2 regions of the Mesorhizobium sp. RSR565B genome follow, and region 1 is predicted to be linked to the other one. Evidence: predicted binding sites of a transcription regulator. Region 1 holds the regulator's gene; the other holds the start of a gene.
The links. Region 1 encodes PhoB, which activates phosphate uptake and scavenging genes when phosphate is short. Its sites were predicted from a motif close to TGTCATNNANCTGTCAT; they were not measured.
Positions count from the first base shown of each region.

Region 2: the regulator PhoB is predicted to act here: its motif matches at 1,900-1,916, upstream of ACYG9R_RS06925 (ceramide glucosyltransferase).

Region 1 is NZ_JBTTIE010000001.1:2,900,459-2,904,836, reverse strand. It holds gene ACYG9R_RS14155 (ROK family protein) at 259-1,494, shown strand; gene phoB (phosphate regulon transcriptional regulator PhoB) at 1,525-2,214, opposite strand; gene phoU (phosphate signaling complex protein PhoU) at 2,231-2,935, opposite strand; gene pstB (phosphate ABC transporter ATP-binding protein PstB) at 2,977-3,801, opposite strand; gene pstA (phosphate ABC transporter permease PstA) at 3,819-4,378, opposite strand, start outside.
Region 2 is NZ_JBTTIE010000001.1:1,431,463-1,435,840, reverse strand. It holds gene argF (ornithine carbamoyltransferase) at 1-75, shown strand, start outside; gene ACYG9R_RS06935 (Hsp33 family molecular chaperone) at 184-1,215, shown strand; gene apaG (Co2+/Mg2+ efflux protein ApaG) at 1,402-1,794, opposite strand; gene ACYG9R_RS06925 (ceramide glucosyltransferase) at 2,018-3,169, shown strand; gene ACYG9R_RS06920 (O-succinylhomoserine sulfhydrylase) at 3,181-4,371, opposite strand.

The DNA.
Region 1 (4,378 bases):
TCCCTGCGCCGCCCACGGCGCGACAAAACCGGCCCGAAGGCCTGCACAAAGAGGCTCCATTTTTTCGAGCCTCGAAAAAATACTGGTTCAATGATAAGGCACTGTCAACATCGATTATGATGGATTCTGATGGCGTTGCCGAATTTTTTCGAGCTCCGCAATAAACAATGACAGGGCTGCCGGCGTCTGCCAATATTTGGCTGGTGCCGTCGAACGCCTTCACTATCATGAGGCGCGAGGAGGCCGGGAGGAAAACAAATGTCGGTTGGGATCCGCCACGACGATCTGCGCCGTCGCAACCGTGCGATGGTGATTTCGGCCGTGCGCCGGGCCGGCCAGCCGTCGCGGACCGAGATTGCGGCGACCACCGGCCTCAGCCATTCGACGATATCGGCAATCTCGTCTGATCTAATTCAAGAAGGCATCCTGATTGAAGGCAAGCCTGGCGAGACCGGCTCGCTGAAACGCGGCCGGCCGCAGGTCGGCCTTGGCCTCAACCCGGAAGCGGCGGCGGTCATGACCGTGGTGCTGTCGCTGAACTTCCTCTCCGTCACCGTCATCGACTATGCCGGCCAGGTGGTCGCGGAAGAACAGCGCCGGCTCGACACGCTGACCATGCCGCGCGACGAGCTGATCGGCGAATGCGTAGCAATCGTCGGGCGGCGTCTCGCGGACCCGGACCTCGATGTCCAGAGCATCGCCCGCATTGCCATGGGCATCCAGGGCATCACCGATTCGCAGGCGCGGGCCATGCTGTGGTCGCCAATCACGCCACTGACCGACATTGCCTTCGCCGACATGTTGGAAGCGGAATTCGGCATTCCTGCCACCATGGAGAACGACTGCAATATGATGGCGGTGGCCCTGCAATGGCGCCAGCCCGAGCGCTACCGCGACAATTTCATCGCGATCCTCTTGTCGCACGGCATCGGCATGGGGCTGGTGCTGAAAGGCGAACTGTTCACCGGCACCCATTCCTCCGGCGGCGAGTTCGGCCACATGATCCACCGTCCGGGCGGCGCGCTCTGCCGCTGCGGGCGGCGCGGCTGCGTCGAGGCCTATGCCGGAAACTACGCCATCTGGCGCAGCGCCAAAATGATGAGCGAAGATGCCGAGCCGGTCGATATCGGCGACGCTGATATGCGCGCACTCGCCGCGCGCGCCCGCGAAACCGATGGCCCGGAGCGCGAAGCCTATCGCAAGGCCGGTGAGGCGCTCGGCTTCGGCCTCGGCAGCCTGTTTGCGCTGATCGACCCGGCGCCTGTCGCCATGGTTGGCGTCAGCGCCGCCGCCTTCGACCTGATCGAGCCGGCATTGCGCGAAGCGATCGCCCAGACCGCCGGCGGCCAGCACTCGAAATCGATCTCCTTCGACACCGAGCCCAACGAGCTGCCGCTGATCCGCGAAGGCTGTGCCATGCGCGCGCTCGGCTTCGTCGATCAGGAGATTTTCGCGCCGGGCATTCAGGCCAAATCCGGCAAGCATGTCGCCTGAATGGCCGGCAACGGCGCGACGCGCAGCATCCTAGTCTTCCCTGATCGCGTAGCCGGCGCCGCGAATGGTACGGATGACATCCGGCATGCGGCCGTTGTTGACCGCTTTGCGTAAGCGCCCGACATGGACGTCGACGGTTCGCTCGTCGATGTAGATCGTCTCGCCCCAGACATTGTCGAGCAGCTGGCTGCGCGAGAACACGCGGCCGGGATGGCGCATCATGAATTCGAGCAGCCGGAACTCGGTCGGTCCGAGCCTGATCTCGCTCTTCTTGCGGTAGACACGGTGCGACTCGCGGTCGAGCACGATGTCGCCGACCTTGAGCACGCTGGACAGCACTTCCGGCTTGGCCCGGCGCAGCAGCGCCTTCACGCGCGCCATGAACTCCGGCGTCGAGAATGGCTTGACCAGATAGTCGTCGGCACCGGTGGACAGGCCGCGCACGCGATCGCTTTCCTCACCGCGCGCGGTCAGCATGATGATCGGCAGCCGCTCGGTTTCGGGCCGCACTCTAAGCCGCCGGCAGAGCTCGATGCCGGAAACAGCGGGCACCATCCAGTCGAGCACCAGGAGATCGGGCACGTTTTCCTGCAGGCGGATCTCGGCCTCGTCGCCGCGTGTCACCACCTCGACGTGATAGCCTTCGGATTCGAGGTTGTAGCGGAGGAGCACGCCTAGCGGCTCCTCGTCCTCCACGACCATGATGCGTGGCGCGATCATAGGCAGTTCACCCTCATCAGGCCGGCGTGGCCATCGCCGTCTCGTCCTGCTTCGGACGATTGGCGGGCAATTGCTGGCCGGTCAGCACATAATACGCATTTTCGGCGATGTTGGTGACATGATCGCCGATGCGCTCAAGATTCTTGGCGCAGAACAAGAGATGCGTGCAGGCGGTGATGTTGCGAGGGTCTTCCATCATGTAGGTCAAGAGCTCACGAAACACGGACGTGTATTTGACGTCGATGCGCTCGTCGTCATTCCTGAGTTTTGCAAGAGCTGCCGCATCGGTGGCGGCATATTCCTCGACGACGCCTTGCACCTGGATCAGCACCAGCTGCGCCATGGCATCGATGGAGTGCGAGAGGTCGCGCGGCGTGACGCTCAAGCCCACGGTGCCGACGCGTTTGGCGATGTTCTTGGCGAGATCGCCGATGCGCTCGAGGTCGCCGGCCATGCGGATCGAGCCGACCACGGCGCGCAGATCGTTGGCCATCGGCTGGCGCTTGGCGATCAGCGTGATGGCGCGGTCGTCCAGTTCGCGCTGGCGCGCATCCATGATGGCGTCGTCGGAAACGACACGCTGTGCCAGCGCATTGTCCGAATTGAGCAGCGCCCTGGTCGAGCCGCTGACCATCGAGCCTGCCAGATCGCCCATGTCGCGGATCAGCTTGCTGATCTGCCCGAGCTCTTCATCGAAGGAGGCGACGGTATGTTCACCCATGATCTTGGTCCTCGTGCCTGAAAATTCACCCGCCGGACGGCTCAGCCGAAGCGGCCGGTAATGTAGTCCTGGGTGCGCTTGTCGTCGGGGTTGGTGAACATCTTGTCGGTGGCGCCCTCCTCGACGAGATAGCCGAGATGGAACATCGCCGTGCGCTGCGACACGCGCGCCGCCTGCTGCATCGAGTGGGTGACGATGACGATCGTGTAGTTCTGGCGCAGTTCGTCGATCAGCTCCTCGACACGGGCGGTGGCGATCGGATCGAGCGCCGAGCAGGGCTCGTCCATCAGGATCACCTCCGGCGACACGGCGATGGCGCGCGCGATGCACAGGCGCTGCTGCTGGCCGCCGGACAGGCCGGTGCCGGGCTCCTGCAGGCGGTCCTTGACCTCGTTCCAGATCGCTGCCTTCTTGAGGCTCTGCTCGACGATCTGGTCCATGTCGGACTTGCGCTTGGCCAGCCCATGGATGCGCGGGCCGTAGGCGACGTTCTCGTAGATCGACTTCGGGAACGGGTTGGGTTTCTGGAACACCATGCCGACGCGGGCGCGCAGTTCGACGACATCGATGTTCTTGTCGTAGATGTCGTCTTCATCGAGCGTGATCTTGCCGGTCACCCGCGCCGAATCGATGGTGTCGTTCATGCGGTTGAGGCAGCGCAGGAAGGTCGACTTGCCGCAGCCGGACGGGCCGATCAGCGCCGTCACCTGGTTCTGGCGGACGTCGAGATTGACGTCGAACAACGCCTGCTTCTCGCCGTAGAAGACGCCGACCTTGTCGCCGCGCATCTTGATGACTTCGTTCGACTTGGCGTTCATTTTGTCGCCCACTGCATTTTCAAGGGACTGTTCGGTCATGATGTTCATACCAAATTGCCTTTTTTCTACCAGCGCCGCTCGAACCGGCGCCGGAGCACGATCGCGGTGATGTTCATGGCCATGAGGAAGACGAGCAGGATGATGATGGCGCCGGACATGCGCTCGACAAAAGCGCGCTCAGCCTCGTTTGCCCACATATAGATCTGAACCGGCAGCGCGGTCGCCGGATCGAAAGGCGTCGTCGGATAATCGGCGACGAAAGCGACCATGCCGATCAAGAGCAGCGGTGCTGTCTCGCCGAGCGCACGCGCCAGGCCGATGATGGTGCCGGTAAGGATGCCTGGGGCGGCAAGCGGCAGGATGTGATGGAACACCATCTGCATCTTGGAGGCGCCGAGACCTAGGGCCGCCGAGCGGATCGACGGCGGCACCGTGGCGAGGGCGGCGCGCGTGGCGATGATTATGGTCGGCAATGTCATCAAGGTCAGCACCAGGCCGCCGACGAAGGAAGCCGAGCGCGGCATGCCGAGGAAGTTGATGAACACGGCAAGGCCAAGCAGACCGAAGACGATCGACGGCACCGCCGCGAGATTGTTGATGTTGACTTCGATCAGGTCCGTAAAGC
Region 2 (4,378 bases), 1.5 Mb from region 1:
TCGGTGGTCTTCGACGAAGCCGAGAACCGGCTCCACGCCCAGAAGGCGGTTTTGGCCTGGTGTCTGGGCGCTTGATCTCCAGGCGCTTGATCTCCAAGCGCTTGATCCGGGGCGACGCGATGCCTATTTGCGCCCCATCACGCAAATCAAGCGCGTTTGGACGCATGCACCCCTCCGGGCCGCATGGCCGCGCCCTGGAGCTTTGTCATGTTGGAAACGCATCAAGTGACTGAACATCACCCCAAACTCGGCGAGTTCGGCTATGCCGGCGACGATCATGTCGTGCCCTTCGAGGTAGGCCCGCTCGACGTGCGCGGCCGCACCGTGCAGCTCGGGCCGATGCTCGACGCCATCCTCAACCGTCATGACTATCCCGAGCCGGTCGCCCGCCTGCTGGCGGAAGCCTGTGTGCTGACGGTGCTGCTCGGCACCTCGCTCAAATTCGAGGGCAAGTTCATCCTGCAGACCCGCACCGACGGGCCTGTCGACATGCTGGTCGCGGATTTCTCCACGCCCTCGGCATTGCGCGCCTATGCGCGCTTCGATGCCGACCGGCTGGAGGCCCTGGTGGCCGCAGGCCAGACCTCGCAGCAGACGCTGCTGGGCAGCGGCGTTTTGGCGCTGACCATCGACCAGGGGGCGCACACGCAGCGCTATCAGGGCATCGTCCAGCTCGACGGCGAGACGCTGGAAGACGCCGCGCGCACCTATTTCCGCCAGTCGGAGCAGATCCCGACCGACCTCAGGCTGTCGGTGGCCAAGCTGCTGACGCCCGGCCCCGGCGGTGCTCGCGAGCAGTGGCGCGCCGGCGGTATCCTGGCGCAGTTCCTGCCGCAGTCGCCCGAGCGCATGCGCGTGCCCGACATTTCGGGGGGCGACGGCGATCCGCGCGACGTAATGAACGAGCCGGCCGACAATTCTTGGCGCGAGCTGGTGGCGCTGCTCGGCACCATCGAGCCGACCGAGCTGATCGACCCGACCATCGGCGCCGAGCGGCTGCTCTACAGGCTGTTCCACGAACATGGCGTGCGCGTCTTCGGCGGCGTGCCGGTTGCCGACCAATGTTCCTGCTCAAGGGACAAGATACGCGGCATCCTCGAGGGGTTTTCCGCGCAGGAGATCAAGGACAGCACCGAAGATGGCGGCATCCACGTCGCCTGCGAGTTCTGCTCGAAGCAGTACGACTTCGACCCGGCGGAGTTTGCAACTCAGTAGCATCTCTTCCTTCTCCCCGTTCACGGGGAGAAGGTGCCCGAAGGGCGGATGAGGGGCAGCGCGAACTTTGGTGAATGGCCGCGCATAGCCTACGTCATGTGCGTGGAAGATAACCTCATGAGTCCGGCGTCGCCCCTCATTGCACTGCCGGGCATTTCTCCCCGTATAGAGATGGGGAGAAAACCCCTAATTCACCGTCCGCCGCGTCCCCGGCAGATCCAGCGAAAACGCGGGAATAGCGACGTCGAACGTCTCGCCCTTTTTGTTGCGCATGGTGTAGTGGCCGACCATGATGCCGGAGGGCGTCGAGAGCGGGCAGCCTGACGTGTATTGATAGCTGTCGCCCGGATTGAGCTCAGGCTGGTCGCCGACCACGCCGGCGCCGCGCACTTCCTCGATCCGGCCGCTGCCGTCGGTGATGTGCCAGTAACGCGACATAAGCTGCACGAAATCGTCCGACTGGTTGTCGATCGTCACCTGGTAGCCCCAGACATAACGGTTCTCCGCCGGGTCCGAGCGGTCCTCCAGGTAGAACGGTCTGACCTGCACTTCGATGTTGCGCGTGACGGCGCGATACATGGGCTGCTCCGGTTGCGCGGCAAGGAACATTTGTCGCGCTATGCGGTTTGATACGCGCACAACGGCATGTCCTGCCAGCCTCAAAGCGGAGGTGCCGACAAACAATGTCATTTAAGTGACACACATGACAGTGTTGGTGTGCGCAAACCTTGCCGGCGACTCAAGGCCCATCTGTCGACTGACAAAGCAGCCGCGAGCGGCCTTTCCGGAGTGACCAGATCTCATGGAACTAGCTCTCACAGCCGCCTTCGCTTCCTCCGCTTTGCTTCTTTCCAATCTCGCCAGCATCCTGCTTGCTTCGTCGAAACTGCAAGCGCGTCGCCTTATCCCTCCGCCGTCCGACGAGCAGCCACCGGTCTCGATCGTCGTGCCGTCGCGCGGCGTGGAGCCGTTCACACAAGAGACGCTGCAGCGAGCCTTCTCGCTCGACTGGCCGCGCTACGAACTGATCTTCTGCGTCGCTCACGCCGACGATCCCGTCGTCAAACTGATAAACAGGGCGATCGTCCTGTTTCCCAACGTGCCGGCCCGGCTGCTGATCGGCGACGACCGCGTCAGCAGCAACCCGAAGCTCAACAATTGCGTCAAGGGCTGGGAAGCGGCGCGCTATCATTGGGTTATTCTGGCGGATTCCAACGTGCTGATGCCAAGGGATTACGTCCAGCACCTGATGGCGGCCTGGCGGACCAATACCGGGCTTATCTGCTCGACGCCGATCGGCTCTCGGCCGGATGGCTTTTGGGCCGAGGTCGAATGCGCGTTCCTCAACACGCTGCAGGCGCGCTGGCAATATGCCGGCGAGGCGCTCGGTCTCGGCTTTGCCCAAGGCAAGAGCATGCTGTGGAACAAGCCGATGCTCGATACCAGTGGCGGTATCCGCGCGCTGGCCGCCGAGATCGCCGAGGATGCTGCTGCAACCAAGCTGGTCAACGGACTGGGCCTGCGCGTCAATCTCGTTGCCTCGCCTTTCGAGCAACCACTGGGGCAGCGCCGACTTCCCGACATCTGGTCGCGCCAGGCGCGCTGGGCGCGGTTGCGCCGCGTCACTTTCCCGCTGTTTTTCGCACCCGAGATCCTGACCGGCGTCGCCGTGCCGTTGGCGTTGGCGCTGGTGGCGGCCGCAAGTGCCGGCATCAGCCTGCCGGCCACGGTGTTGGCCGTGCTGACGGCGGCCTACATTCCCGAATGCGCGCTGGCCGCGGCCAAGGGCTGGCACCTGTCGCTGCGCATGGTCCCGGCGATGATGGTGCGCGACATGATGCTTCCCGCCATTTGGGCGCGCGGCTGGCTGAGCGGCGCCGTCGACTGGCGCGGCAACATCATGACCATCGGCACCAAGACGGCCGAACTGGAAGAGGTTTCGTCGGGAGCGTGACGCCTCGCGGCCTATCCGGCTGCCTTCAGCGCCTGCGCAACGTCCTCCAGCAGATCGTCCGTATCCTCAAGACCGACCGACAGCCTGAGCGTTCCCGGCCCGATGCCAAGCTCGGCGCGAGCTTCGTCGCTGAGGTTCTTGTGCGTGGTGGTCGCCGGATGGGTGATCAGGCTCTTGGCGTCGCCGAGATTGTTGGAGATCAGCACGATGTCGAGCGCGTTCTGCAAGGCGAAGGCCGCCTGCTTGCCGCCCTTGACGTCGAGGCAGATCAGCGTCGATCCGCCCGTCATCTGCTTCTTGACGATGTCGGCCTGCGGGTGGTCGGCGCGGCCGGGATAGATGACGCGGGCGATTTCCGGCCGTCCTGCCAGGAAATCCGCGATCTTGGCCGCGCTTTCCGTCTGCTGGCGCACCCGAACCGGCAGCGTCTCCAGGCCCTTGAGCAGCGTCCAGGCGTTGAACGGCGACAGGCTCGGGCCGGTGTGGCGGAAATAGTCGTGCAAATTCTCGTCGATCCATTTCTTGTCCGACAGGATGATGCCGCCGAGACAGCGTCCCTGGCCGTCAATGTGCTTGGTCGCGGAGTAGACGACGATATGGGCGCCGAGCTGCAAGGGCTTCTGCTGCAAGGGCGTGGCAAAGACATTGTCGACGATCAGCCTGGCGCCGATCGAGGTGGCGAGCGCCGCCACCGCTGCGATGTCGACCACTTCCAGCGTCGGATTGGTCGGGCTTTCCAGGAAGAACAGTTTCGTGTTCGGCCGCACCGCCTTTTCCCAGTTGGCGATGTCGGTGCCGTCGACCAGCGTTGCCTCGATGCCGTATTTCGGCGCCAGCGTCTCCACCACCCAGCGGCAGGAGCCGAACAGCGCGCGCGCCGCAACGATATGGTCGCCGGCCTTGGCGCTGCACAGGAGCGCTGCCGTCACCGCCGCCATGCCGGACGCCGTGGCGCGCGCATCTTCGGCACCCTCCAGCGCGCACATGCGCTTTTCGAACATGTCGACGGTAGGGTTGGCATAGCGCGAATAGATGAAGCCCGGCTCCTCGCCCTTGAAACGGGCCTCGGCAGCCTGCGCCGTCTCGTAGACATAGCCTTGGGTGAGGTACATCGCTTCGGACGTCTCGCCGAACTGGGAACGCAGCGTTCCCCCGTGCACGAGTGCGGTCTGAGGTTTCCAGTTACGCTTCTTGGTGCTCATCGCTTTT